DNA from 2 places in the Dysgonomonas sp. GY617 genome. Region 2 is predicted to be linked to the other one. Evidence: riboswitches for the same ligand, from Rfam matches in the RefSeq annotation. Region 2 holds a riboswitch; the other holds the start of a gene.

Region 1 (7,699 bases), on a different contig from region 2:
ATACAAATTTGTAATTCGATAAGGTCAAGACCTGTTATCATTTCCGTCACAGGATGCTCTACTTGTACACGAGTATTCATTTCCATAAAGAAGAAATTACCTTGTTTATCAAGCAGAAACTCAACTGTACCTAAACTTACATATCCTGCACCTTTTGCTAAAGAGACAGCAGCTGTGGCCATTTTTTCACGAAGTTCTTCAGAAAGAGCTGGTGATGGAGCTTCCTCTAATAATTTTTGATGTTTGCGCTGTACAGAACATTCACGCTCTCCTAAATGAATTACATTTCCGTGCGAATCACCCACTATTTGAAATTCGATATGCTTGGGGTTTTCCAAAAAGCGTTCGATAAATACTGATGGATTGTTAAATGCATTCTGAGCCTCAGATGACGCAGAGAAATACATTTGTTTCATTTCCGATTTCTTGTACACCACACGCATACCACGTCCACCACCTCCGGCAGAAGCTTTTATAATAAGTGGAAATCCAATCTTTTCGGCAACATCCAAAGCATCCTCAAGTGTATCAACGCTTCCATTACTACCTCCCAACATGGGAACATTATTCTTCGCAGCTATTTCTTTGGCAATTACCTTATCACCCATGTTCTGAATAACACGTGGCGAAGGACCTATAAATATAATACCTTCTTCGGTACAGCGTGTTGCAAATTGTGCATTTTCAGACAGATAACCATATCCGGGATGAATGGCATCTATATTATTTCTCTTGGCTAATAACACCAATGATTCTATATCGAGAAATTCGGGAATACCGCCATTATCAATATCTGGGAAATCTATTACTTTATCGACTGACCATAAATATAGTGCATTCGGTTCTTTAAGGGTACGAATACCCACCGAAGTAATACCCATTATTTTAGTGGTCTTAGCTATACGAATAGCTATCTCACCACGATTGGCTATTAATATTGATTTTATTTTATTCTTTTGTTTCATCTTGATTCTTATCCAAATTAAAGAGGCATATTACCATGTTTACGCTTAGGCTTATACTCAGTTTTTCTTTCCAGTGTTTTTAAAGACCTGATTATTTTGTGACGAGTCAGAGCGGGATCAATAACCTCATCAACAAATCCTTTTTCGTCAGCAATATAAGGATTGGTAACCTCTTCTCTATATTTCTGAGTCAGCTCCTTTTTAAGTACTACCGGATTTTCTGATTCCTTTAATTCTTTTCTGTAAAGGATAGCAATTGCTCCATCGGGTCCCATAACTGCAATTTCGGCAGTAGGCCATGCAAAACTAAAATCGCCACCTATACCTTTACTATTCATTACAATGTATGCACCTCCATAGGCTTTACGCAAAATTACGGTAATCTTAGGCACTGTTGCATAAGTATATGCATACAATAGTTTCGCTCCATGGCGAATAATACCATCATGCTCCTGATCTGTTCCGGGTAAAAATCCGGGAACATCCTCCAATGTTATAATAGGTATATTAAATGAATCGCAAATATTAATAAAGCGCGCCGCTTTTATAGACGAGTCAATATCTAACGTTCCGGCCATGACTTTAGGTTGATTGGCTACAATACCTACCACTTGACCATCCAGACGTGCAAATGCTGTAAATATATTTGCTGCATGGTTTTCGGCAACTTCCAAGAAATCACCTTTATCTACGATTAGTCTTACGATATCTTTTACATCATAAGGTTTATCGGGATCATCGGGTACAATATTCCTCAAACTCTCCTCTACCCTACTTATCGGATCTTCCGATTTTACCAAGGGAGGATTTTCCATATTATTAGAAGGTAAGTAAGACAATAGCTTCTTTACTCCTAAAATTGTATTCTCATCATCATTATATACAAAGTCGGCAACACCCGATTTAGTTCCGTGAACAGATGCTCCACCCAAATCTTCGGTCGATACAGTTTCATTCAGAACCTCTTTCACTACATTTGGACCTGTTACAAACATATAGCTTGTATCGGCAGTCATAAATATAAAATCGGTAAGAGCTGGTGAATATACTGCACCACCTGCAGCAGGTCCCATTATTACCGAAATCTGAGGAATTACCCCCGACGACATTACATTCCGTTTAAAAATATCGGCATAGCCATTCAAACTACTTACACCTTCCTGAATACGGGCACCACCCGAATCGATAAGCCCAACAACAGGAGCTCCCGTCTTAAGAGCCATATCCTGTATTTTTACGATTTTAGCTGCATGAACTGTACCTAAAGAACCTCCAAGCACACTAAAATCCTGAGAAAAAGCGTATACCAAACGTCCGTTTACGGACCCAAATCCTGTAACTACACCGTCTCCGAAAGCTTCTACGGTTTTCCCAAAAGATGCTGTTGCCGGTGGCGTATAAGCATCTGTTTCTTCGAAAGTACCCTCATCAAACAATAATAGAATACGTTCGCGGGCGGTTAACTTCCCTCTTTGATGTTGTTTTTTATAGTACGCCTCATCGTACTGCTTATTTAGCAGATTTTCGCGGGCTACAAACTGTTCGTAAATTTTTCTCATTTTATTACTATAATATCTTTAATCTTCTTTTGCTACAATAATATAAAGTCTAAGATTCACTTATCATTTCAGCAGATACCTGCACAATTGAAAACTACAACCAGACAATTCGTTATCAAACAATTACGCACTCAACAATTACATACTTTCAGAATATGTAATTATAATTTTGCCTTTTATTATCTAAAATTAGCGCCACAAGTTATAAAAAAGAAAAAACATAGTTCTCTTCTTATCTATAAAATAACAATATGTAAAAAAACCGACCGAATATTTACTAATTGTAAACTTCTATGGTTAAGATTCATTGCCTTGTTTCCCGAAAGCATCCGAATTTATATATTTTGGCAGGTCTTCTGACTTACTTCATCCCTAAACATCCTTCCCATTCGCATTAAGGAACAGTGGTATAGAGTGTTATTTAGAGACTCTTTATGAAGTTTACAGCAGCGGGTCTGTTCTCGATTTTCACGGGATTCCCTTTTCATTATTCTTTCAGCAAAAGTGACTGAATAACACCAAAACTGTGAAGCAAATATAAGCGATTTATTTTATCTATATCTTTTTTCGATCTCTTTTTATTTTAGCATCCCACACTTGAGTGCAAACCTACCACTTTTACCAATTGATCTTTATCGGCAAATGATGATAGATAAACCGTTGGTCTATAAAGGTTATAATGATAGCTTGTGTTTAATACTAAATCTGGAAATCCATCATTATCAATATCACCTATTAAGAATACTCTAAACATAGTATCATCAAAAGTAGGGGTAGATGCCAACAATTGATTTATTTCTTTTCCTTCTTTGTATCCCTTGAGATATAGTTTATAATTACTTATAATCATTTCATCTTTATTGTACTCAGCAGGTTTTAAATCGCCTGTTGAATATAGTGTATAAGATGAACCATTATATGTAAATGTTTTTTTCTCACTCAGGTCAATAAAATCTTTGTCTAATGGTATTGTTTTTATTTCATGAGATGATAGACGAGGCGAACTACTTATCAAAACCAAAGACGTGTCAATATGAGAAGTCTTAACTTCCCACCCTGTCCAATTCGAGGAGTTGTGTTCATCTACCGTTTCATCCAAAACAACGTCAAACGCTTTTTGAATACTAAGAGTGGTAGGTGCAATATAATATCGTCCTCTATCCTGAAAAACACCAAACCATCCTTTATTTATCATTTCGGGAGACGTTTCATCTCCATGAAAAACTCCTGTAGATAATACCGATAGAGGTAAATCCTTACTTTTAGGATAAAGCTCTTCATCTATCCAATCTATATTGTCAATGGAATCGGAACTAGCAATACTATCTTTTATTGCTAAAGAATCTCCTGCTATCTGAATATCATTTCCATTCTCCGCTTTTGAGATCTCTTTACAGGCTACTATCGAGACACATACTACTATCAACACTACTATTTTTCTCATTATCATACTAAAGTTATTATTAGTTATAGCAAACACATAATGCAATATTATTTAAGTATAACAGTTAGTTGCACTTATGCTTACCAAAGTATAAAAAAAGGTCTGAGACCTTAAAAAACATTTTACACCACAAAAGTATTTCAATAAACGAAAAAAAAAAGTATTTTTGTTACGCAAACGTGAGAATTAAAAATTAAGACATATTATTTATTCAAACTAAAATAAACAAACATGAGAATCGAACGTATTTTCGGACGTGAAATCTTGGACTCAAGAGGAAATCCAACAATCGAAGTTGACGTAACACTAGAGTGTGGTGCATTTGGACGTGCTGCTGTTCCTTCAGGAGCATCTACAGGAGAGCATGAAGCTCTTGAACTTCGTGATGGAGACAAAAAAAGATACTTAGGTAAAGGTGTACAAAAAGCTGTAGAGAACGTAAACAACGTTATCGCTCCTGCACTTATCGGAGACTGTGCTTTGGATCAAAGAGGTGTTGACCTTAAAATGATTGCTCTTGACGGAACTCCTACTAAATCTAAATTGGGTGCTAACGCTATTCTTGGTGTTTCTTTAGCTGTTGCTAAAGCTGCTGCCAATGCTCTAGATATTCCATTGTACCGTTATATTGGTGGTACTAATACTTATACTCTTCCTGTACCTATGATGAACATCATCAATGGTGGATCTCACTCTGATGCTCCTATCGCATTCCAAGAGTTTATGATTCGTCCAGTTGGTGCTGCTTCTTTCAAAGAAGGTTTGAGAATGGGTGCTGAAATTTTCCACGCTCTTGCAAAAGAATTCAAAAGCAGAGGTCTTAGTACTGCTGTTGGTGATGAAGGTGGTTTCGCTCCTAAATTAAACGGTACTGAAGATGCTCTTGAATCTATCCTTAAAGCTATCAAAGCTGCAGGATATGAGCCAGCTAAAGACGTAACTATCGCTCTTGACTGTGCTGCTTCTGAATTCTTCGACAAAACTGCTAAAGTTTACGATTATACTAAATTTGAAGGTCCTAACGCAGCAAAACGCACTTCTGCTGAACAAGCTGCTTTCTTGAAAGAACTTTCTGAAAAATATCCTATCGATTCTATCGAAGACGGTATGGACGAAAACGATTGGGACGGATGGAAAAACCTTACAGATGCAATCGGCGACAAAGTACAACTTGTTGGAGACGATTTATTTGTAACTAACGTTGATTTCTTGAGAAAAGGTATCGAACTAGGTTGTGCTAATTCAATCCTTATCAAAGTTAACCAAATTGGTTCTCTTACTGAAACTTTAGATGCTATCGAAATGGCTCACCGTGCAGGTTACACTTCAGTAACTTCTCACCGTTCGGGTGAAACTGAAGATGCTACTATCGCTGACATCGCAGTTGCAACTAACTCAGGACAAATCAAAACTGGTTCATTGAGCCGTTCTGACCGTATGGCTAAATACAACCAACTACTTCGTATCGAAGAAGAATTGGGTGACAAAGCTGTATATGGTTACAAACGTGTACAACGCAAAAAATAAGAAGTAATTCTTAATTATATAGCAAAAGCCGATATTCAATTGAATATCGGCTTTTATATTTTTTATATCGTCAAAAAAAAAGTCGAAGAATGTGAGGTCTTATATTCCACACACACTAAAATAATCATTGTAATCATCTATTGATCGTCTGATGACCTCGTATGCAACATCTACATTATAAACATGAGTCAGCACACATTTACGCTCACTATCACCGGGAATATCTTTGTAAGTTGTAAAATAGTGTTTCAAACGATCTATAACAGCAAACGGAACATCACTAATATCGCGATAAGAGCTGTAAATAGCATCATTATCTAAAACAGCTATCAGTTTATCATCTGCTTGCCCATGATCTATTAAACGAAAACCTCCAATAGGGCGTGCATTTACAATAATATCACCATGAGTAATATCCTTCTCGGTCAACACACAAATATCTATCGGGTCGTTATCACCCACAATATCAGTTCTGTCAAGCCTGTTATTGCTCAGTTCGGCTACTCTAGGGCCACTTATTGTCTGAGGTAAAAATCCATATAATGCAGGTATGATATTCGAATATTTCTGAGGACGATCTATACATAAATACCCCGTTTGCTTATCAACCTCATACTTAACTGTATCAGTTGGAACAATCTCTATAAATGTTCTCACGACCTCAGGTGCTTCATTCCCTAGAGAGATACCATGCCAAGGATGCGATTTATATTTCTTAATCATCTTTTATGTGAATTTATTCGTTCTGTTTTATCAAAAGTAAAGAATCCCTAAGGATATTTCAAATATAGAAACTACATTTTCCTCTTTTTATTATGTTCTTACAGTTTTGCTGTACAAAATGAAAGGATTATCGCTTATCCATATTACGTGGATGGTGTTCTATTATTTCCTGACGAAGATATTCCCTATCCATATGCGTATAAATTTCGGTAGTCGTTATTTTTTCATGCCCAAGCATCTGTTGTATTGCTCTAATATTTGCACCTCCTTCTAACAAATGGGTTGCAAATGAATGCCTGAACGTATGCGGACTTATATTCTTTTTTATTCCTGCCAGTTCAGCATATTGCTTTATAAAATGAAATACCATAATACGAGATATAGGCGTACCTCTTTTACTGAGAAAAACCATATCTTCCGACCCTTTTTTCACATCCAGATGCTTACGATCGAGTAAATAATTTCCGATCTCTTTAATTGCAGTTGGCGATATGGGCACTAAGCGCTGTTTACTGCCTTTCCCTTCGACCCGAATAAATCCATCATCTAAGAATAAGTCCGAGAATTTTAGGTTCGTCAATTCCGATATACGCAAACCACAGCTATACAGTACCTCAATAATGGCACGGTTACGTTGACCCTCTTTTGTAGATAGGTCTACTACCGAGATTATGTTCTCTATTTCTTCGAGACTTAAAACAACAGGGAGTTTTAACCCTATCTTGGGAGTCTCCAATAATTCAGTCGGATCATTTTGGATATAACCGTCTAAGATCAGAAAATTAAAGAAAGACCTCACCCCCGACAAAACGCGAGCAACAGAACGCGCATTGATTCCCAAATCATACAATTGTGTAACAAACTGTTGAAGATTCTCTAAGCTTATCTCTTGTATTTTAAGATTCTCTGTTTCAAAATACTGCAATAGTTTAGACAAGTCATCCAGATATGCTTCAATTGAGTTTGGCGACAAAGCTTTCTCCAACAATAAATATGATTTATATTTCGAGATTAAACTCGCAGACTTTTTTATTTCTTCTTCAGATGCCATAAATATAATTTACTATAATCAGCCTATTTGCTACACCCATTCCATACAAATGTATCGTTTTCTATGTCAGTTACACAAAAATATTTCAATTAAAGAACTAATCTCGTTTTTACTTAGATAAATATAACAATAACCAGGGCTATCTAAAACAGCTAAGTACAATAATAAATATTTCACACTACTTAGATATCATCTGATTAAATATCTATATATTTGTATTGAATATTAATTTTCGAATCCACATTCAGGTCAAAAGCCCTCTTTATTACTTAGACAGGTTATAACAATCAGAGATAGTTATAAGTTATATGGCAAGAAAAGAATAATATTACTCAATATGGAACAGTTAAAGAGAATCGGAAGATATATCCTGCGAAAATTCAGCAAAATTCAGTTGGCAATTATAGTTGTCCTTATTATTTGTTGTTTT
Region 2 (7,699 bases):
TATCATCGTGGTCTAATTGCTGAAGACAATCGCTTACTTCGTTAAGATTGTTAATCAAAGAACGGCGATTTATTTCAGTTGGATGAGCAGTAAGAACCAAGTCTATTGATATTTCATCAATTGCTTTTCTTATCTCTTCATCATTTGCACCTTTACCTTTTAAGGTCTCATAAATACGAGCAAAGTTGACAGGATTTTCTTTTCCCATTGCATGTTGCGATATGGTATCGTATTGCTCTGCAGTATTTGTAAGGTTTAAAAACTGATTAAATGCTTGTGCTACAGGTAAAAAATCTTTATCAGGCAGATTTTGAAGAGTTTCTACCAACTTATCATGTGCTTGCTTATCACCATTGTGTGAAGCTTTGGATAATTGGCGAATTGTTTCAACGCGTTCATAGGTGCCTTCACCCAATGCTCCCTTGATGGTTTCACCAAGTAATTTTCCGAGCATTGCTATGTTGTCGTTCATCAAAGAATTTGATTGACTCATAGTTTCTTGTTTTTATGTTATTTATTCAATATATCTCCTTTGTAGAAAGAAATTAATCAAAATACAAAGGAGATATTGTTAATAAGGCTTAGTATACTTTATAGTAAACCACAACCTTTAGTCATTTATAAGACTGAACAATTCTTCTGCCGCTAAACGGGGTCCTTCTTTTGTTCTGCCCTCTATAGCCAGAGATGTATGGATCTCTCCGATCTTAACACCGTTTTCGTTCATTTTACTAAAGTACTGACGTACCAACTTCTCGGCAAGCTCTCTTTCTTGAACAGGTCCGAATGGATTTGCAAAATAAGATTTTACTAAGCCTACTTCTGTTGTTGTACCTTTAGCCTTTCTAGCTCCATCCTCAAATACTTGAATAGCCTGATCAAGGTTATCCATGAATTTAATTTTCTGATCGGTTTCAGTATAATTGTTGGCATAAAGCATATAATCTACTTTATATCCTTTAGAAATAACTTCGTAGGTTGAAACAGGAATAGTTACACGAGCATTCACCTTATCGGGATTGGTATATATTCCTCGGTCTAATTGTTGGTAAGCATACGAAGGATCTAAGTCATCTACACGAACAAATGCTCCTATTTCAGTACCATACCCTTTAACCGAACCATCAGCTTCTATGTTCAAATAACCCATATCATCGAAAATGATACGCATGTGTCTGATATATTTTTCATTCAGGTTACGGAATGCTTCCAAACTCTCAGATTTTCCTGCACCACTATCACCCATGATGATAATGTTTGATTCTTTTCCGTTTTTCAGTGCAATGTTTACCATCGCTCCATGTATTGGTAAACGACCCAACTCCATTTGTTTCACATTGTGAAGAGTTAGGAGCATTTTTTTCATATAGCCAAAATAGTCGATATCGTCGCAATAGTTTGCATATCCAATAAGAATGTCATTTTGTTTGTCTTTATAATAGAACGTACGTTTTTCTTCATGCCCATCAGCATAACCGAATACGTAGATCATATCGGGCTTTTTACCAATATAGCTGCTTGGTGTTGCCAATTCGAATAGATTAGACAAACCTAAGCCATGATCGATAAAGTCTTTGTGGAAATAAACGAAAGTAAGCATATTACCTACCCAAGCAGGGAATACAAACCATTCGTCATCATTCAAAGAAATGTTTGCTATGGGGTTCGAAGAATGTTCGTGGAATATTCCGTCACGAGTATTTCTTTTAGTATATGTAATCAATGGAGGTTGAAATATCACAGTGCTTATAAATGGTACTGCTGATAGTCCCTTGTATTCGATTGGGCAATTCCATGATACTTCGTCATTAAGAATAAGTCCAGCATTAGCACCTGCAATTAACTGGCGATATACTCTGTGTTGAAATCCCATAACGGTCTCTTCGATGCGGCGATAAGTCGCAAGAATTAGATCGTTGAATTGAGAGTTTGCCTGAGTAAATCTAACATCTTGCAAACCTTCTCCAAGGCTTGAGTTGCGAACAACCGAAATACGGTCTAAGCGTCTCCAATATGAATATAATAGTTCGATAAGTTCAATGAAAAGGTCTTTGTCAGCAAAGCAAACCGAATATCTGTTGTCTACTCTTACTATTTCGTTCTCGTCACAAACTGTAAGGAACTTGAATACTTGTACAAGTGATTGAGCAAATTCGTCATCGTTATTATTAAAGTACTTGATATAATAGTCATATATAATGACATTGTCTTTCTTTAATACTTGAATAAATGAGTCGATTACTTTCTTGAAACCATAACTATTCAAAAGTTTCTGACGGTTATCACAATATTTCAGCGAGAAGTTAATCATCGCTTTTCCTCGACTGATTGTAAATTCGTTTAGCATTGTTTATTCGGTTTTGTTTATAATTTTAGTTATTAGAATCTATTTTGATAATCCTGTTTTGATATTTCCTTCAACAAAAATCTAATTTCAAATTTAATCATTTTACTTGTATTAGAAGAATTGATAAAAGACTTATTTTGGTTTACTTACTGATTGCTTTATTCTTTGCCTTTTCTTCGTGTGATTTTACAAATTGATCATTTAGATCTTTAAGACAATCAAAGCATAAACAGTTTCCATAAGTTGTCTTAATGTATTGTCTGACACCCTCTGCTAGGTTGATTCTTGAACAATTACACAATTCAATTTTATCTACTCTACAGGTAAAGTTTATTGAACAGCAAGGGCATATTTTATCCATCCTTTGTATTTAATGTTTCTACAAGTTTTTCTCTATGGTCAGATTATTTGAAAGATCTGATCATGTCTTTGTTGATAGCTTTTTTCTAAAGCATCTTTGTCTTTTTTAGTTTCTATCATTGTTGTAATGATATGTCGCATCAACTCTATTTCCCGAGAGTTTCTTGCTCGTGTTTTTTGGCAGGTCTTCTGACTTACTTCATTTCTAAACATCCTTCCCATCTTTTTAGTCAGCATTTATCAGGTCTCAGTTATCAACAAGTTTGTTGTTTACTGTTTTTGCTTACTATTCGGACAGTGGCTAGAGTATTGTTTAGAAACTCTTAATGAAGCTTACAGCAGCGGGTCTGTTCCAGATTTACACCGGATTCCCTTTTCATTACTCTATCTGCGATTGTGATAGAATAACACCAAAATCAGTGTAAAGATAATAAAATGTATGATTGATGCTACACTCAGAAACAAAAAAATCTTCCCTTAATGAAGGAAAGATTTTTTGTTCCAAGAATGTGCCTATAGGAGAAGGAGAGTCCTATATTAAATTGAGATATTATGGATTGTGTTTTCCTGGCACTTTTTTTAGACTTACTGTTAGTAATTGATATTCGTTATATGTATGTGTATGAAAAACCTCGTTCTTAAGTGCAAAGAACGGCATAAAGACTTGATAGGGGTATAACCAAAATCTCTTTTTTTTCTTAGAATTGATCCTTTTTTTCCTATTCTCTGTCAATAGAGAACGCCCATACCTACAATCGTAGATATGGGCGTTGGTCTGTTATGAGATTTATTCTTAGAATTTTAGGCTTATACCTCCAAGAGCATTAATGCCTTGATTGGTATAACCGTATTGTCTTTCGTATTTTTGATTCATTACGTTGTTTGCTCTTACAAAGAATGATAACCAATCTAATATATTATAAGTTCCTTTAATATTCAGTTCGTTAATGTTATCCATTTTGGAAGAAGCTTCGTTTACATACATTTTGCGTCCACCTTCGAATATATAATTAACTGATAGTGTAAGATTATCAATGAATGAAAAATCTGCATTAAAGTCGAAAGTTAAAGATGGTAATCCCCAAGCTTCTTTCTTTTCAGGTGCATTATCTGTTAAAGTATATTTGCTGAGGTTGTAAAAATGTGTAGTTGCTTTCAACGAAAGATCGGTATAAGGGATTAACTTAGTTTTTAATGCTCCACCGAAATGACCTTCGCCCAGATTAGCATACAACATATCTGAAACATTACCCCATGATGCAGCATCGTATGGTACAAATAAATGATCGTCTTTAGTATATTTATATCCTCCGAAGATATCAAATTCAAGACCGCTTACGATTCCCGATCTAACTCCAATCTGAGCATCATATAATGTTTGAGAAATAAATACACGAGATATAGGATTTATATATCTATTCTCTCGATTTATTTCTACAAAGTTATTGTCGTTAATACCACCACCTACATTAAAGTACAATAAACTCTTCTCGTTGAAGTTCCAAGATGTTTTGATGGAGGGAGCAGCTACAAATTTGTTCTCTATATCTGAAGCCCAATTAATATTGACCCCGAGTGATAGTTTGAAGTCTCCGCCATCAATACTATAATATGGTCTGGCTTTGAATATAGTCAGATTATGAAACGGATCTGTGTCTAACAAAGGCAAAAAGTCGATATTGCTAAACGATTGAAAGAAAACACCTCCTTCAACTCCTGCTTTATGATCTGTTTGAACTGGTGCTGCAATATTGACCATCGCATCGAATATGCTTCCTGATACACCATCATAGTTTGTATCATAGCCATATTTAGATGTGAAGTTGTTGTATTTTACATTTGCAGAATAATACATTGCATCGCTATGTTCAGTTGATGTAATTCCTGTTTCAGCCTCAATAACATTTACTCCTTGGTTATGCTTCATAAGTCCTTCATGAAAAGAAGCATTTTCGCCTAATATATTACTAAATACATATGGATTACCATAGTAATTAAAAGTATTGTTGAAAAATGAGCCATTCAAGTGCCATGTTAATGATTCAAATTTGTGGCTATACTTAGCTTTTATTAGGTTCTCCATGTTTTTGGCTTTCGCTTCATCCAGATAAGAACTCGGGTTTAGGTATTTAATCTTACCATCGGTAGAATTGTGAGTCGCAAAAAGATCGAATTGATCGTTCTCTGAATCTACAATTCTATATCCGGCTGCACCATCTAAGTTAGAGTACATCCCAGCTCCGAATAGAAAATATCCTCTGTGTTTGCTAAAAGGAATGTCTGTTTTTATATCTCCCGAACCAGTATCTCCGATGGGATGAGAGGTGATACTGGTATTAGGAATACTATTTTCAAATTTTATATCATATTGCTTTTTTGTTGGCTCATGAAGAGCTGGTAGCGTATTGATTTTTGAAGCATCCTGTATTGTAGGAGTGTACTCTCTTTCGAGAGAAACCTGACGGTTTAGGGTTGTATCTTTAGCGGCGGTTTGAGCTGCAATGTTTACTGATGCAACGCTTAGTCCCAATGTGCTAATAAATAAAGTTTTATATAATGTATTCATTATCTTTTAATTTAAGTATAGTAAATATTTTACTGCTTTATAGTTGTATTTTATACTCGCATAAAGCAATGCAAAGGTCTACGCCTTATTTATTTAATTGAGTTAAACGATCATTTATCATTGTAGCAATATCCGCTTCGTTTCCGGTATAATTAGCCTTCAAGCTTTCAAGGTATTGCTTCGCTTGGAATTTATCTCCTTTTGCAAGATAGGTATCCGACAATACAATGATAGATTGTGCCATCCAGTAAGCGTGAGGTGTTCCTTGTTTCATCAATGCAAGAACTTGTTGCTCAGCTTTATCATAGTTGCCATTTTTTAGGTATGTTTTAGCTAGAAGATATTGAGCTTCGGCTCCATATATACTACGAGTATCGCTTGCGGCTTTTTGAAGATCGTCCATAGCCTTATTGGTTTCTCCTGTATTGAGATATGCTTTAGCTCTGTAAAGGCGTGCTTCACTTACTACTTCGGGTGATGTTTTTCCTTGAGATAATAAAGCTGTTGCAACAGTAATTACTTCTACATCTTTATTCAGGCTGTTGGCTACTTTAAGCATGCCCAACTGAGCTGTACTCTTATCATCGGCACTGGTGGCTGTGCGCATCATTTCTTTATACGCATTGTATGCCGCTTGATTGTTTCCTTTGCTTAATTGTATTTCTCCAACAAGAGCAAGTGCTTTATTCAGATTTTTAGAATTGCCCGAATTGATGGTGTTGTTGAATGCCTGAAGTGCAGTGTCGTAATCCTTCTTGTTGTAGGCTATTGCTCCAATATAATAATGTGCATCTCCTGCAAACTGACCTTGTGGATAAGCTTGTAAGTACTTATTCATTGCATTAGCTGCTTCTCCTGCATGACCTTTCATGTATATGTTTTCGGCAGCAAGGTAAGACAAAGAGTCTTGACGACTGGCAGTAATTATAATACCATTTCCTAAAGAGTTTGCAAAGCTGGCATATGAACTAATGTCATTGATGTCACGATAAATACCCTCGAGACTTTGTATGGCAATACGAGCTTCTTCTGAGTTCTTATGATTTTGTACTACTTGTTTATAAGCGTCTATTGCTTTTTGTGGATTATTGGTATTGTAATAAGACTGACCCAATTGTACGCCTGCTTGTGGTGCAACATTCGAATTGGGGTAATCGTTTAATATTCTAGTCAGAATTGGAATTGCATCCGCCTCACGATTTAGCATGATCAAAGCACGACTCTTCTCGTACATTGCATCATCATAGTATTGCGAGTCTGGATATTTTCTCATCATCACATCCAATGCAGCAATCTTGCCGTTATAGTTGTGTTGTAAACCTAGTACAAATGCTTTTTGGAAATCTGCATATTCTGCACTTTGAGGATTGTTGATGGAAGCTTGAGAGTATGCATTTTCTGCTTCAATAAAATTGCGGTTAAACAGGTGCGTATCTCCAATACGATTCCAAGCATCAGAATAAGTCAATAGCTGCCTGTTTCTTTCTTGTGATGTATATTGTTTAAAGTAATTTAAAGCATTAGAATATTGTTTTAAATTGAAGTATGTATAACCAAGATTGTACAGTGCATTAGTATAGTTATCGTCCGAAGCATTACATACCGAAAGATATGTTTGATAATCTTTTATTGCTGCCGGATAATTATTCTCACGATAATATGTCTCGCCACGCCAGAAGTACGATTCGTTTTTAGACTTAACGTCATAGTTACCTAAATTGATTGAAGCGTTGAAACGTTGAATTGCCTGATCGTAATTTCCATCGATAAAATCTTGTGCTCCAAGTTGAAAGAGAATAGTCTGCTTAGTCTCAATTATTTGTCTTCCCGGATTACGCATTTTGTCGATAACAGCAAGCGCAGCCTGATAGTTCTTGGTTGAAAGTAAAGTTGCAGCTAATTGGTTGTTTATCTCATTTGCATATTTCGAGTTAGGGTATTCGTTTAAGAAACGTTGTAATACTGTAATCGATTGGTCAAAAACAGACAATGATGTTTTATGAACCAACATTGCGTAATTGTATAATGCTACTTCGCTAATGGAAGGGTCGAATTGTACACGCGATGCTGCATCAAAAGCCATTAAAGCATTTGCATTGTCATTTACTTTTAAATAGTTTTGTCCCAATAGCATATAAGCAGTTTGTCCAAGCTTGTCTTCTGTTGAGGCTGCAAACTGTAAAGCTTTTATTGCATTCTGATAATCTCCTATCTGTGTATATGCAGTTCCTAGTTGTAGCATATCTTCTGCAAATGGTTTAGATTCGGATGCCAGATATTGCTCGTAATTCGAAATAGATTCATTTATATTGCCCTGTCTGTAATAAGAATTACCCAGAATACGATGTATTTCGGCAGAGTTTTTATTATTAGGATATGTGTTCAGATAATTATGTCCTGCATTGATTGCTTCATTTAGGTTGTTT

What was found. A riboswitch is a leader RNA that binds a small molecule or an ion and turns the genes downstream of it on or off. The one in region 2 is predicted to bind cobalamin.
Region 1: linked by a shared signal. The riboswitch ahead of IR022_RS18055 (acyl-CoA carboxylase subunit beta) and the one ahead of IR022_RS08760 (cysteine-rich CWC family protein) in region 2 are both predicted to bind cobalamin.

Annotation. Positions count from the first base shown of each region.
Region 1 covers NZ_JADCLR010000029.1:525,462-533,160, reverse strand. The annotation lists gene IR022_RS18060 (acetyl/propionyl/methylcrotonyl-CoA carboxylase subunit alpha) at 1-965, opposite strand, end outside; gene IR022_RS18055 (acyl-CoA carboxylase subunit beta) at 983-2,524, opposite strand; cobalamin riboswitch at 2,853-3,062, opposite strand; gene IR022_RS18050 (hypothetical protein) at 3,108-3,968, opposite strand; gene eno (phosphopyruvate hydratase) at 4,200-5,495, shown strand; gene IR022_RS18040 (inorganic pyrophosphatase) at 5,595-6,218, opposite strand; gene xerD (site-specific tyrosine recombinase XerD) at 6,346-7,269, opposite strand; gene IR022_RS18030 (FtsB family cell division protein) at 7,607-7,699, shown strand, end outside.
Region 2 covers NZ_JADCLR010000014.1:4,267-11,965, reverse strand. The annotation lists gene ppc (phosphoenolpyruvate carboxylase) at 1-493, opposite strand, end outside; gene IR022_RS08765 (phosphoenolpyruvate carboxykinase) at 611-2,347, opposite strand; gene IR022_RS08760 (cysteine-rich CWC family protein) at 2,490-2,708, opposite strand; cobalamin riboswitch at 2,869-3,137, opposite strand; gene IR022_RS08755 (hypothetical protein) at 3,501-5,273, opposite strand; gene IR022_RS08750 (tetratricopeptide repeat protein) at 5,359-7,699, opposite strand, start outside.